Regions from separate parts of the Moritella sp. Urea-trap-13 genome, predicted to be linked through region 1. Evidence: predicted binding sites of a transcription regulator. Region 1 holds the regulator's gene; each other region holds the start of a gene.
What was found. Region 1 encodes sigma-54, which starts transcription at its own class of promoters, with help from an activator protein. Its sites were predicted from a motif close to GTTGGCACGNNNNTNGNNT; they were not measured.
Positions count from the first base shown of each region.

Region 2: the regulator sigma-54 is predicted to act here: its motif matches at 1,588-1,606, upstream of CXF93_RS20860 (formate dehydrogenase accessory sulfurtransferase FdhD).
Region 3: the regulator sigma-54 is predicted to act here: its motif matches at 1,194-1,212, upstream of hmpA (NO-inducible flavohemoprotein).

Region 1 is NZ_PJCA01000039.1:289,871-295,102, forward strand. Features, by position in the region: gene lptA (lipopolysaccharide transport periplasmic protein LptA) at 1-458, shown strand, start outside; gene lptB (LPS export ABC transporter ATP-binding protein) at 474-1,199, shown strand; gene CXF93_RS20235 (RNA polymerase factor sigma-54) at 1,248-2,768, shown strand; gene hpf (ribosome hibernation promoting factor) at 2,800-3,087, shown strand; gene rapZ (RNase adapter RapZ) at 3,289-4,152, shown strand; gene mgtE (magnesium transporter) at 4,305-5,232, shown strand, end outside.
Region 2 is NZ_PJCA01000040.1:70,994-76,225, reverse strand. Features, by position in the region: gene CXF93_RS20870 (DUF3306 domain-containing protein) at 281-961, opposite strand; gene CXF93_RS20865 (DUF3305 domain-containing protein) at 951-1,478, opposite strand; gene CXF93_RS20860 (formate dehydrogenase accessory sulfurtransferase FdhD) at 1,645-2,544, shown strand; gene CXF93_RS20855 (helix-turn-helix transcriptional regulator) at 2,541-3,455, shown strand; gene yiaY (L-threonine dehydrogenase) at 3,583-4,731, opposite strand; gene CXF93_RS20845 (enoyl-CoA hydratase/isomerase family protein) at 4,942-5,232, opposite strand, start outside.
Region 3 is NZ_PJCA01000031.1:386,357-391,588, reverse strand. Features, by position in the region: gene CXF93_RS09705 (DUF3291 domain-containing protein) at 1-300, opposite strand, end outside; gene CXF93_RS09700 (GNAT family N-acetyltransferase) at 389-889, opposite strand; gene hmpA (NO-inducible flavohemoprotein) at 1,274-2,464, shown strand; tRNA gene CXF93_RS09690 (tRNA-Val) at 2,560-2,635, shown strand; tRNA gene CXF93_RS09685 (tRNA-Val) at 2,642-2,717, shown strand; gene CXF93_RS09680 (hypothetical protein) at 2,893-3,948, opposite strand; gene CXF93_RS09675 (lyase family protein) at 4,144-5,232, shown strand, end outside.

The DNA.
Region 1 (5,232 bases):
GTAATTCAGCCCTCGCGTTAGAGTCTGACTTTGAAGAAAATGTTATCGTAAACGCCAAACGTCAAGAAGTGTTTATTAAAGAGAACCGCGTCATATTTTATGATAATGTGGTAGTGACTCAAGGGACTATATTAATTCATGCTGATAAGCTAACGGTATTAAGTCCGGGTGGTAAAGGTACAGAAGTAATGATAGCCACAGGTAACGTCGCCACTTTTTATCAAGAGCTTGATGACGGCAAAAAGATTAATGCTGAGTCGAATGAGATCCGTTACGAACTGGGTAAAAAGCGTTTAACATTAACAATAAATGCACGTTTACGTCAGGCTGATAGTGAAGTCAAAGGTAACAAGATCATCTACCAAATTGATAAACAAGAAATGATAGCCGAGAGCGGTAATAATGAATCAGATCGAGTGATCACCATTTTCACTCCTGAAGACACTAAAACTAAGTAGAGTAAATAAATTCATATGGCGCGTTTAAAAGCATCACACTTAGCAAAAAGTTACAACAAACGAAAAGTTGTTTCAGATGTGAGTCTCGAAGTTGAATCAGGCCAAATTGTTGGTTTGCTTGGGCCCAATGGCGCAGGTAAAACCACCACCTTCTACATGGTGGTTGGCTTAGTTAAACGAGATCATGGACAAATCTTCATTGATGACCAAGAATTAACGCATGAGCCAATGCATATTCGAGCACAGCAAGGTATTGGTTATTTACCGCAAGAAGCCTCCATTTTTCGTCGCCTATCAGTGACTAAAAATATCATGGCCATCTTAGAGTTACGTCCAGAACTCAGTCGTTTTGAACGCGAAGAAAAGTTAGAAGAGTTACTAGAAGAATTTCATATCACCCATATTCGCGACAGTTTAGGCATGAGTTTATCCGGTGGTGAACGCCGCCGCGTTGAGATTGCCCGCGCATTGGCAGCTGATCCTAAGTTTATTTTATTAGATGAACCGTTTGCCGGTGTTGATCCGATCTCGGTTGGTGATATTAAAAAAATTATTCAGCACCTGCGTGATCGTGGTTTAGGGGTATTAATTACCGACCATAACGTACGTGAGACGCTCGATGTATGTGAACACTCTTATATTGTTAGTCATGGACATTTGATCGCATCAGGTACTTCCGAAGAGATTTTATCTAACGAAAAAGTGAAAGAAGTATATCTTGGAGATCAATTCCGACTATAGTTTGATATTGATACTTAGCCGCATTAAGGAAGAGAGAGTAGTCGTTAGATGAAGCCATCATTACAACTTAGGATGAGTCAATCTCTGGCAATGACGCCACAGTTACAACAAGCGATTCGGTTATTACAATTATCGACCTTGGAGTTACAGCAAGAGATTCAAGAAGCGCTAGATAGCAATCCACTACTAGAACAAGAAGATCCCCATGAATCGCTTTCTAACGATGCAGAGAGTAATACTGATCATGATGGCAATAGTCAGGACATCGATAACGATGCTGCGCTGACCGATAGCAGTCAAATTGAAGTTGGCGATGCGCTTAACAGCGACTCTATCCAAGATGAATTACCCAATGACAGTAATTGGGATGATGTCTACACCCCACAAATACAAAACCACAGTAGCGGTAGTGCCGGTATTGATGGACTTGATCAAGTTTACCAAGGTGAAACCAGCGAAGGTTTATACGAGCACTTGATGTGGCAAATGGAGTTAACCCCATTTTCTGATATCGACCGCGCTATTGCCATCGCCATTATTGATGGTATTGATGACCATGGTTACCTTAACCAAAGCTGCGAAGAGATCCTTAATAGCGTTGATATCGATCACCAAGAAGTTGATGATAACAACGACGAAAAAATTGAATTAGATGAAGTCGAAGCGGTGCTAAAACGCATTCAGCACTTTGACCCCATCGGTGTCGCAGCACGCTCACTGCAAGAATGTTTATTGATCCAACTCCAACATTTACCTAAAAATACCCCTTGGTTAAGCGAATGTCAGCAAATAATTCACTCTCATATGGATTTATTGGGTAATCGCGACTACCGTCAATTAAGCCGTAAAACAAAATTAAAAGAGCCACAGCTTAAAGAGATCATGCAATTAATTCAGAGCTTGGAGCCAAGACCAGGTAATGTTATTGATCAAACGGAAGGCCTCTACGTTATTCCCGACGTGTTAGTAAAGAAAAAAAATAATCAGTGGGTAGTAGCGTTAAATCCTGACATTGTGCCAAGATTAAAAGTGAACAATGAATATTCTAATCTTTCGACGGGTAACCGCAACAGTAGCGATGGGCAATTTGTACGTACCCACGTACAGGAAGCTAAGTGGTTTATTAAAAGTTTAGAAAGTCGTAATGACACCTTGCTAAAAGTGACAAAAAGTATTGTACAACGACAGGTTGATTTCTTTGAGTATGGCGATGAAGCCATGAAGCCGATGGTACTCAACGATATTGCCGAAGAAGTTGAAATGCATGAATCAACTATTTCACGGGTAACGACGCAGAAATTTATGCACACGCCACGTGGTATTTTTGAATTGAAATTTTTCTTTTCAAGTCATGTAAGCACAGATAACGGCGGCGAGTGTTCATCAACCGCCATCCGGGCATTAATTAAGAAATTGGTCGCGGCAGAAAATGTCAGCAAACCATTAAGTGACAGCAAGATTGCTGATTTACTTGCTGATCAAGGTATCAAGGTGGCTCGACGTACTATTGCAAAGTACCGAGAAGCACTGAGTATACCGCCATCGAATCAGCGCAAGAGTCTGTTATAGGACTCACCTAACCTTCATAAGGGAGACGTATATGCAAATTAATTTAACAGGTAGACATGTAGACATTACAGATTCACTGAAAGATTACGTTGACAGCAAGTTTTCCAAATTAGAACGACATTTCGATCACATTAACAATATCCATGTGATCTTAAATGTCGAAAAACTACTCCAAGTTGCAGAAGCAAAAATACAGTTAAGCGGGGGTGAAATCTTTGCCGTACATGAACATAACGATATGTATGCAGCCATTGATGGCTTAATGGATAAACTTGATCGCCAAGTAATTAAGCATAAAGAAAAATTAATCCGCCATTAGTTTTAGTCCCACAACAAATAACCTAAAGGAAAACTATTTTTCCTTTAGGTATTCATGCTCCTGCCATAATTAAAACATATCATATCCACATCAATTGCGGGATAATGAGCCCATTATTATATATCGTCATGAGTTTAAAATTAGCAAACTAATTTTGGCTCAGGTCATGGTGTATGAACTGCGCAGATGTGAGGATGAAATATGAAATTAATTATAGTCAGCGGCCAATCAGGATCCGGTAAATCAATTGCATTACGGGTACTTGAAGATTTAGGCTACTATTGCGTAGACAACCTGCCAGTCACCTTACTCCCACAGCTACTACAAACCTTAAATGCCAAAACTGAAAAAATGGCAGTCAGCATTGATGTGCGTAATCTACCGACTGATAAGCAAGAATTAAATGACATCATTACGGAGCTAAAAGCCAGCACCGAACTAACCAGTTTATTCCTTGATGCCAATAAATCAGTGCTTATTAAGCGTTATAGCGAAACAAGACGACTGCATCCATTAACCAAAGATGAGCTGTCATTATCTCAAGCAATTGAAATAGAAGAAAAACGATTACGTCCTATCGCTTTGCATGCTGATTTAAAAATCGATACTTCTGAATTAAATATTCATGAGCTCAGCGAACAAATAAAAGAGCGTATTTTAGGCAAGAAAAACAATCAATTAGTCCTAGTTTTTCAATCATTTGGTTTTAAACATGGCCTGCCTATGGATGCAGATTATGTCTTTGATGTACGATTTTTGCCAAATCCACATTGGATCCCAGAGTTAAAACCTTACACAGGTCTCGATGAGCCGGTGATTAATTACCTCAGTCAGCAACCAGAGGTAATGAGCTTTACGATGCAAATTGAAAACTTATTAACCACCTGGTTACCGCTATTAGAAAAAAATAACCGCAGCTATGTCACCGTTGCGATTGGCTGTACTGGCGGTCAACATCGTTCAGTATTCATCGCTGAACAACTCGCTAAAAGCTTTAAGTTACAAGACCGAGTAGTACAAACGCGTCACCAAACGTTAGAAAAAAACAAACATAAAATTAGCTAAATACTCTCAGCATTAACAAAACGATACCGTTAATTATTATTATATTTTATGGTATCGCTTGTTAATGCTGATTATAAATATAGATTAAGCTAGAATTGCGCAGCACCTGCGAGCAAGGTCTTGCAGCAAAAGAATAAGAATGGGGACGACATATGCCAGAAAAAATGGAGCATGAAAGCACACACCTACGTTTAAGCGAACTGAATGAAGCACTTGATAGTGGTATGTTTGTTCACGTTAAACGAATGCTCTACCAGATCCCCCCTTGTGATATCGCATTATTACTCGAATCATCGCCACCAGCAGGCCGTAAACTGCTATGGCGATTAACCGATTCTGAAATGCAAGGTGAGATCCTTGACGAGCTCAACGAAGATGCTAAAACCAGTATTCTCAAACTCATGGATACCGAATCGCTTGTCGCAGCGACTGAAGGTTTAGATTCCGATGATTTGGCTAATATTCTCCGTAGTCTACCAGATAGCATCTATCAAGAAGTTATCTCGAAAATGGATACCCAAGATCGCCATCGCCTAGAAGCGGCAATGGCCTATCCGGAAGACACTGCGGGCAGTATCATGGACACTGATACCATCACTTTTCGTCCAGATGTCACTGTCGATGTTATTTTACGCTATATCCGTTTACGCGGAGAACTACCAGAAGCAACCGATACATTATACGTGGTGGATAAAGATAATCGCTTAATGGGTGATGTATCTTTGGCGATGCTACTCACCACAGATCTAAACAGTGTGGTCGATACCATCATGGATCGCCAAGCTGAAACATTACCAGCCAATATGGATACCTCCGAAGTCGCCAAGTTGTTTGAGCGTCATAATTGGATCTCTGCACCTGTCATTGATGATTCGGGGAAACTGCTTGGTCGTATTACTATTGATGACGTGGTTGATATTATTCGTGAAAATGCCGAGCATGACATGATGGGCATGGCCGGTATGGATGATGATGAAGATACCTTCGCTCCCGTGATACAAAGTACCAAACGCCGCACACTCTGGCTTGGGGTTAACCTAATTGCCGCACTGACCGCCGCATCCGTATCGAATATGTTTG
Region 2 (5,232 bases), on a different contig from region 1:
TTCCTGTATCTCGTCACCGTTATAAGGGTGTCGATTAAACTGCGAGTAATTACTCGCTGCTCTCTGCTAGCGTACGTTCATATTCGTACTTTTTGCTGTCGCTATTTTGCTGTAGCTAATAGAGCAATAACCGAACCAACTTTTAACGGAATAAAATGACCTATAAAGAGTTAAAGTCAGAGAGGGATTGTTTACTTATTCCTAAACGGGACATAATGTCGCTATAAACAATCGTGCATGGAACAAAATGTCCCGATTAAAATTAGGGTTATTTGTCCCTTTATGTCTCACCCGTCTGTTGAAGGTATTGCTGAAGCTGGTTTTTTTGTTCACCACCGCAATTTTTTTCACCACCGCAAGACGTCGAACTATTATCAGCCGAGATAGATTGAGTCGTTTCATCAACAGTGGCTTTTGGGGCTGCTATTACTTCCGTTTCCGGTTCAGTTTCCGTGGCGGCTAATACTTCACTTTCTTCAACGAGTTTAGTTTCTTCAATCAATTCAGCTTCAGGCTCTTCCAATACTGTCTTAACCCAACCGCGCAACTGTTTCGCGATACTCTCATCAAGCTTAGGTATATTAGAAAAGTCCTCGGTGTGATCATCCATATCACTGATATAGTTAAATTCATCAGCATGAAACAATTTTGCTAACGCTGCTTTTTTTACTGACTTATCAACGCCATGCTGTAAAAAAGAAGCGACGCCACTATCAAAGGTAACCTTATCGGCATCATCAATAGTCAGCACTTCTTCGACATGCTCATCAATCAGGTCTGTAGATGAGTTAGATAAATCAGAATTAGAGTCTACAACCGATGTCTCATAAGGTGCAGAGTCATTAGTAGTGTCGATATCCAGTTCAGCAACAACGTCTTTACTTGCTTCTAAATCAGTTTCTGCATGGTCTTTTGTCGCCAGTGATCTATCTGACCAACGTTGAAAAAAGTTACTGGCCACTTGAACGCCCTTTTCTGTCTTTACAACGTTTCTTTTTAAATTCAATCAGTTCGCCATTTCTACCAATGAATGCTTCCATCCAAGCTTGTATTGGTAATGGCATTTGAATATGCAGCACTTGATAGTCACCATCCATATAGCTACTGGCGACACTTTGCGCTGCAGTGATAAGTAATGGCGAAAACTGCTCGTCAGCTACTTCACAAACAATAAATAGATGAGGGTCTTGTGAACTGAGGTTAAAACGGTAATCAGTCCGTTCATCGCGATACAAAAACAGCGTTTTTTCATAGTGAGTTGTACTACCAGCACGGCTACTATCTTCTGTAGCAGTGATAACAGGTACTTGCTGATACAACTCAACATCTTCAATAGACCAAGACAAAGTAGTCCAGCGTCCAACTTGCTTTTCTTCAGAGCGAAGACTGAAGGCGATTGGCCAACTTGACTCGTCTTTCTCTAAGCGCTTATGTTCATCACCTTTATTTAGGTGTTTATCTTCATCACATAGTTGCACACATGCTCCTTTATTCTATTTTTATAATTATTTAGAATTTTTTACCTAACTTCCCCTACTCAGCAAAATTTAGACCAAGTTAGAAAGAAATGACAAATAAAACAGTTAAGTTGGAATGAACTTTGCTTTACCTCTTGATAGATATATAAACCAACAGGAATTTCGGATGCCGCAATTACCAAAAATAATTAGAACCAATTCTTCAGTTGAGCACACTATTACCGTTGACATCATGGATGAATATGGCGATACCATGACCAAGGAGATCGCCTGTGAACACCCGTTAACGATCTACTTAAATTGGGTAGAAATCGTGACAGTGATGACACTCGGCGCACGCCCAGCCGATCTGGTATTAGGGTATTTAAAAAACCAAGGGTTTATTGAAGACATCAGTGCCATTGAATCATTAATCATTGACTGGGACACTAATTCAGCCGCAGTAATTACGCACGAGAGTACTGATGGTTTAGAAGCTAAGTTATCGAAGAAGACAGTTACCTCAGGCTGTGGTCAAGGCACCATGTTTGGTAATGTCATGAAGACACTAGAAGGTGTCACTCTGCCGCAACCTGAGCTACTTCAATCAAAGTTGTATGGGCTGTTAGAAGCATTAACGCATCATAACGCGACTTATAAAGCCGCCGGAGCCGTCCATGGTTGCGCAGTATGCAAAGATACCGAGATCTTGTCGTTTGTCGAAGATGTTGGTCGTCACAACGCAGTTGATACCTTGGCCGGGGAAATGTGGTTAAAAGGCCAAACTGGTGAGGATAAGATCTTTTATACTACCGGTCGCCTCACCTCTGAGATGGTCATTAAAGTCGCGCAAATGGGTATTCCAGTATTGCTATCGCGCTCTGGTGCGACACAAATGGGTTACGATTTAGCTAAAAAGCTAGGTATCACTATGGTGGCCCGCGCCAAAGGTAATCGCTTTCAAGTATATAACGGCATGGCTAACTTGATCTTAGATGTCAAAGGTCCAGACGCAGAAGTGCAAGCTGTAGTAGAAGTAGCAGCTAAATCAACACAAAACCCAAGCATTGTCGGTAAACCTGCATGAATGAGCAATTTCCCGCGTTTATGAATGTAAAGCAAGTGGCGGAGTATTTAGACCTAAATGAAAAAAAGGTCTATACCCTGGCGAATGATGGTCACTTGCCTGCGACAAAAGTAACGGGTAAATGGTTATTTCCCAAAGCCATGTTAGATAAATGGTTACTGGAGTCTTGTCATAACGGCGTGCTTAACGACCGCTTACTTATCGCTGGTTCAGATGATCCACTGTTACAGTTGGTCGTGGGAAAAATGGCGCAGAAACTTGGCAGTACCGCACTGGTTGGTTATACCTCGACTGGTACACGCCAAGGTTTAGCGATGCTCAGTAAAGGCCACGTGGACATATGCGCTATCCATTGGGGACACGCAGAAGAAGCAGCATTACGTCATCCGGCTTTATTACAACAATATCCAGGACATAAAAACTGGGTACTTATCCATGCTTTTGAACGTCAACAAGGGTTAGTGGTGAGTAAGGAATTAGCTGATTTAGTTAATTCACGCTCGTTAAACTTACCAGAATTACTCACGTCACGCTGGCGCTGGGCACTTCGTCAAGAAGGCGCTGGCAGCATGCGCGCTTTGGGAGAGTGGTTACACAATCATGCTTATACGGTCGATATGCTCACCGCTGCTGAAACGTGTCACAGTGAACGTGAATTAGCATCATGCATTGCCCGTGGTGAAGCAGACGTCGGTTGTGCCAGTCAAAGTACAGCTGGTGAATTTGGCTTGGGCTTTATTCCACTAGGCACTGAAGCGTTTGAATTAGTGATCCCGAAAAATATCTACTTCCGTACTTTGCAGCAACAATTACTGCAGGCGTTATCGTCAATGGAGATCCAAGCCAAAGGCGACCAACTTGGCGGTTATAACTTCAGCCGTACTGGTCAACAAGTTTGGAGTGCCAGCTAGTAGCACCACTTACAACATTAGCAACGATGAAAAAAGCTAGATGTAAAAAAGCCCAGATATCGAAACGCGGTCTGGGCTTAATTACATTACCTTACTGGAGTTCTTTTACTTTTAACTAACCAACAGCTTACATCGCTGCGTTAAAGATGGCGCAAATCTCTTCATGAGTTGCTTGTTTTGGATTAGTAAAACCACAAGCATCATTCAATGCGTTTTTAGCTAATTCAGGAATATCTTCAACTTTTACATTTAAGCTTGTAAGTCCTGTTGGAATACCAACCGCTAACGCTAATTCTTTAATTGATGCAATCGCCGCTTCAGCGCCTTGCTCTGGTGTCATTTCTGTTACATCAACGCCCATCGCTTTAGCAACATCACGTAGACGTTCTGGACACACTTGCGCGTTATAAGCTTGTACATGTGGTAGTAACACCGCATTACATACACCGTGTGGCAAGTCATAGAAACCGCCTAATTGATGCGCCATTGCGTGTACATAACCTAGTGAAGCATTGTTAAATGCCATACCAGCCATGAATTGTGCATAAGCCATTTGTTCACGCGCTTCGATATTTTCACCGTGCTCTACTGCAGTGCGTAAATTTGCTTGGATAAGTTCCATGGCTTTAATCGCTACCGCATCTGTGATCGGTGTCGCGGCAATTGATACATACGCTTCAATCGCATGCGTCAATGCATCCATACCGGTTGCAGCTGTTAATGAAGCTGGTTTAGCTAACATTAATTCTGGATCATTCACTGACATTAACGGGGTGGTATTCTTATCCACGATCGCCATTTTGATATGCGTTGTTTCATTAGTAATAATACAAAAACGTGTCATTTCAGAAGCCGTACCTGCTGTGGTATTAATTGCCACTAATGGTAACTGTGCTTTTGCTGATTGATCAACACCTTCGTAATCGGCAATATGGCCGCCATTAGCAGCAACTAAGGCAATACCTTTCGCGCAATCATGCGGTGAACCGCCACCTAATGAGATGACAAAATCACACACTTCGGCATTTAATATTTCTAGACCACTGGCAACATTGGCTGTGGTCGGGTTTGGCTGAGTACCATCAAAAACCGCAGATTCAACATCGCGAGCAGTTAATAAATCTTGTACTTGTTTTACCATGCCGATGCTATTAATCACTTTGTCAGTGACGATTAATGCTTTTTTGAAACCATGAGATTTGATCGCGTCAGCTGCTTGAATTAAACAACCAGCGCCCATTAGATTGTATGCAGGAATAAAGAATGCAGTGCTCATAATATATCTCCAAAAGAAATTAATAATTGTTGCTGCAATACACTTTGCAAATGCATTGTAAGCAATAATCATCTAGCTAATTTAACCAGCTAACTACTATGAGGTAATTATAACTTTTATCCTTACAAAATAAATGGCTATATCAAATGAAACCACCTTATATACCCACTTTGGAATAGCTGTCACATAATTCGGTAATTTAGGGGCTAATTACAGGCTGCGCAGTGGGTGTGACGTTATTGCCCAAGGCGAACTGAACAAGTTATCAACAAAATTAATCGGTACAGCATTGATTTGCTTATATAACCAATGCGGTTGATGGTCTTTATCGACCAGCAAAGCTCTCACCCCTTCGACCAGATCTGCGTTTAAACAAACATTCACCGCTAGATCTAATTCCAACCGAAAACAGGCCGCTAAAGAGAGTTCGGTATATTGGTTTACCTGTCGGTATAAGATGTGCGCCGATATTGGGCTACCTAACAGTAGTTTTTTAATACT
Region 3 (5,232 bases), on a different contig from region 1:
TTCTGGGATGATATCGAACCATTCCTTTTTACGACGTAGAAAGTCTCGGTGATGTGTTCTAAACATGAAGTTTTTAAGTGCATCGGGAGAATCCCAAACTGACATGTTCACAATGACATTCGGATCGAGAAAGGCTTGAATACTCGTCGCGTCACCGTTTTCGTCTTTTAAACGCCAAATAAAACCGTCACTTTTTTCTGCGGTATTATTCACCGATTCCAGATTATCAACGAACTCTTTAATCTCAGGCGCTTCTAATGCGTATTTTGCTTTAGCTATGTTCAATTGTGCTAGGTGCATATTATTCCTCCTTGATGCCTAACTGATTATTACGAATCAATTTATATACTAAACGTAATACGCCAATTAGAAAACAGGGAAAATAAATTTATAGCCACTTTTCGATTAACACTTCATCTACGTATTTACCGCAGATCTTAGCGTGTTTCTTGGCTATACCAATGATTTCGAACCCGTGCTTTAGATAAGTTTCGAGTGCATTTTTATTGTCATCACGAACATAAGCAAACAACTTCTCATAACCTTTAGACCTTGCAAGTTCAAACGTTGAATTAAACAAACTAGATGCAATGCCTTGCCTTCTATAGCTACCATCAACATATGTGCCGATAATTCCCACATGGTCAAAAGCGTGGGTATACGTCGCAAACGGTTCTACATTTTGAAAGCCAACAATGGTTGATTCTGCTGAATTTACTGCAACATTAAACACACCTCTGTCAGGGAAGTCTTGAATAAATTGCTCTTCCTCTTCGAGAGAAAATGTTGAGTCTAAAATAGTATAAAGGCCACCTTCGATGATAGGGTTCAATATATCCATGATGCCTTGCGCATCTGCTTTTTGAACATCTCTAATTATCAGTTTCATGTTTTTCCTTGAATGTCTAAGTTGTACCCTTCTGGGTGATTCGACCCCACATCTTCCTTGATCATAAAGTGGGTTTTGACTTTATTGACTTAACAATCAGGATCATAAACTATTTTATAGCGCATGCACGCCAATATAAACAAACAAATTGAGTAGATTGTAAACATCCAACTATTGCTTGTTATGTCTACTTAGTTGTTGTCATAATGACTCAAGTTGTGTTTATGACAACGCCAACCGTTGTCACAAACACAACATAACTAACAGTAAAAACATAAAGCACTTAAAATCAACAGCTTGAAAACTTGGCACGGCTACTGCAGTAGAGAATATAAATATTGATATAGATCAATTAATCTCACTAACCTATACAAGGTAGCTATTATGTTAACGCAACAAACTATAGATATTATCAAAGCGACTGTCCCTGCTGTTTCTGTTCATGCCAATGATATTACAGCGCATTTTTATCCTTTGATGTTCAGAGAATACCCAGAAGTAAAAAACTTCTTCAATCAAAGTAACCAAGCTGGTAACGCGCAACCAAAAGCACTAGCGAATGCACTTGTTGCATATGCAGGTAACATTGAAAACCTAGCTGTATTAGAAGCAGCTGTAAACCGTATTGTGAACAAGCACGTTTCGCTTAATATCCAGCCAGAACAATACGCGATTGTTGGCGAGTGTTTATTAAAATCAATCAAAGCCATACTGGGTGACGCAGCGACAGACGCTGTAATTGATGCCTGGGGACAAGCATACTGGCAGTTAGCTGATCTGCTAATCGCAGCAGAAGAAGCGACTTACGCTGCCAATGCAGAAAAAGAAGGCGGCTGGCGTGGTGAGCGTGAATTCGCTGTAACAACAAAAGTAGCTGAAAGCGACAACATCACATCGTTCTACCTAACGCCGACCGACAACAAACCTGTGACATCATTCACACCAGGTCAATTTATTGGTTTAGTATTAAGCATTGATGGTGAAGAAACACGTCGTCAATACAGCTTATCTGATTCACCAAATTCAGAATTCTTACGTATCAGTGTAAAACGTGAAGAAGGTGGTGCTGTATCTAACTACCTACACAACCGTGTTCAAGCGGGTGACACATTACGTGTACTAGCACCTGCTGGTGACTTCGTGTTAAAAGACAACAACAAACCTGTGGTGTTGGTAACTGGTGGCGTTGGTATTACACCTGCAATCAGCATGCTTAATAGCTTAAAAGCTACAAACCGCCCTATTCACTTTATTCATGCAGCAATGAACACCAAGGTTCACGCATTCCGTGACCATGTAACAAACCTTGCAGCGAATAACGCTAACATCAAACCTTACTTCGTTTACAGTGATGCAACGCCAGAATGTCAGCCAGATGCAACTGGTTTCATCAACCTAGCAATGCTTGAAGAGAAAATCGGTAATGACCGTGACGTAGAATTCTATTTCTTAGGTCCAAAACCCTTCATGCAAGCAATGAATAGCTTCGCACCGAAATTAGGTATTCCTGCTGAAAATGTACATTTTGAATTTTTTGGTCCTGCAGAAGATTTAAATATCGACCCAACTGCTTAGTTTTAAAGCAATGTACTGATATTGTTTAAAAAAGACTTGATGATAATAAGGATGCGGGATAGTATTTGATTCGTCTTAACGACATACCAAATTCTGCTCGCTTAGCTCAGTTGGTAGAGCGCTAGCTCGACATGCTAGATGTCACAAGTTCAAATCTTGTAGCGAGCACCACATTCCGCGTCCTTAGCTCAGTTGGTAGAGCGCTAGCTCGACATGCTAGATGTCACAAGTTCGAATCTTGTAGGACGCACCAAATAATGAAACCTTGCTCAATGAGCGAGGTTTTTTTATGCCTAAAATTCAGTGGTTATTATATTAGCTAACCACAACAAACTAATGTCCATGCTTTGCAGCTAACAGCAAGCTTACTAAGCCAATCGATACTCCAATATGGCCTAGCAAGGTTTCATTATTGTTTACAGCACGTATTACTCAGCGTTTAAATCCGGCATCTTTAGCAGCTCAGATAAGTAAGTATTACTATCTACCTCATTGTCCTTCAACACAGTTAACGCATCCAACAAAATAGACTTTAGCTCAGTAACTGCAGTCACGTAATCAACATCACCCTGCTGCAACGCTTGATAAGCTGGAAAGCTTAGTCTCAACTTATTCATCTTCTTATCTATGTTGTTAATCATCAACACTAAGCTGGCGTCATAGTCACTGACCAACTTATCCGCGACTTGTTTATCAATAACAGACAAACCCTGTAAGATCCCGTCTTCACCGACAAAGTGTTCGGTCATGGCAAACTCAACATCTTTATACCATTCACGCACGGCTAGTAATGGCGCAACATCAGTATTTAATCCCTGATGACAAGCAGACAAGATCGGCGCTTGTACAAACAACTCATCAAAGCATTCTTGGGCCGTCACGTATTTAATCATAGCCGGGAATAACATCTGGATGTCATCAAGCTTTAGCTGATCATTGGTTGCCAGCGTTAATGCTTGTTGCTTGGCATTACGCCATTTAGCTGAGAACCAACGAAACATCCCCGCATTACCCAAACAATGTTGAATTGAACGCAGTGTGGCCGTCGAATTAAGCGCATTAGTATTCACAAACGGCGCAAGTTTCTTCTTTAACGGCTTTAAAATGGTTAAATGCTGTTGTAATGCAGCTAAACGAAAATCCATTTCATAACAATTAAAACTATCATCCCTTAACGACCACAATGCTTGCGGTGCCCTCTGAATAAGTTGCACCAATGCGGCAAACTGCGCAGTACTTATTGCAGAGCTCTGTAAGCAAACATGTAATTCTGATGGTAAACTGGCTTTACGCTTTGCATAGCTAGCCTGTAATTGCTCACAGCTCACTAAAATAGCATTAAGCTCAAGGGTCAGGAATTCAATTGCTTCAAGTGTCATCAAACCCGAAATACCCAAGTTACTGAGCTGTTTAGCAGCACAAATACGGGTACCGTCGTTTAGAGTTTTATATTGTAGCAAACGATTCGATTCCAAAGATGACATTATTTTATCCTACTCAATTTTAGATTATGCAAATTAACCACATGTTTAGCTTAACATAATTGACTTTACATATTTAACTGACTTCAGCTTACCTTATTCCACAGACTTAATCGACCTACTTCATGTTAGCCACTATTCGCTATACTATTTAATGATATATCTTGATTTTATGACTCAAAGTAGCAGGTGACGATCATGGTTAATACTCGAATTGAACGCGATAGCATGGGTGAAGTGAATGTACCCACCAATGCCCTGTATGGCGCTCAAACCCAACGGGCGATAGATAACTTTCCTGTCAGCGGTCAAACTTTACCCGTTGATTTCATTAAATCACTGTTACTGATCAAATCTGCCGCTGCAGAAGCCAACCTAACGCTGGGATTGTTACCCGAAGATATCGCTAATGCGATCTGCACTGCGGTAAATCAATTGCTAGCCGATAAAAATATCATGCAACACTTCCCAGTTGATATTTACCAGACAGGTTCCGGTACCAGTTCAAACATGAATGCCAACGAAGTGATTGCCCATCTGGCTAGTATCTATAGTCAAACCAAAATTGATGCCAACGACCATGTAAATTATGGTCAAAGTAGCAATGACGTGATCCCCAGTGCTATCCACGTCAGTGCCGCAATCTTAGTCGACAAACAGTTATTGCCTGCACTGCATCACTTACATCAAACCATCGTAGACAAAGCGCTGAGCCTAAATCATTTAGTTAAAACTGGCCGTACCCATTTAATGGATGCCATGCCCGTGAGAATGAGCCAATCCTTATTCAGCTGGGCTGCTCAAATCGGTTACAACATTGATAATATTAAAATGCTACAAGCTAAATTACAGCGACTTGCACAAGGCGGTACTGCGGTGGGTACGGGGATCAATGCCCACCCCAATTTCGCCAGTCACTTTAATCAAAAGCTATCTGCGTTAACGGGCATCAATTTTAGCCAAGCTGATAACTTTTCATTTTTAATGGCCACACAAGATACAGCAGTGGCGCTATCCGGTCAGTTAAAGACAACCGCGGTCTCGTTAATGAAAATAAGCAATGATCTGCGTTGGATGAATTCAGGTCCATTAGCGGGATTAGGTGAAATCAGTTTACCGGCACTGCAACCGGGTTCGTCAATCATGCCAGGTAAAGTAAATCCTATCATACCGGAATCAACGGCGATGGTAGCTGCGCAAGTCATAGGCAACGATGCCGCGATCACCATAGGTGGGCAATCTGGTAACTTTGAGTTGAATGTCATGCTGCCAATGATTGCCACTAAT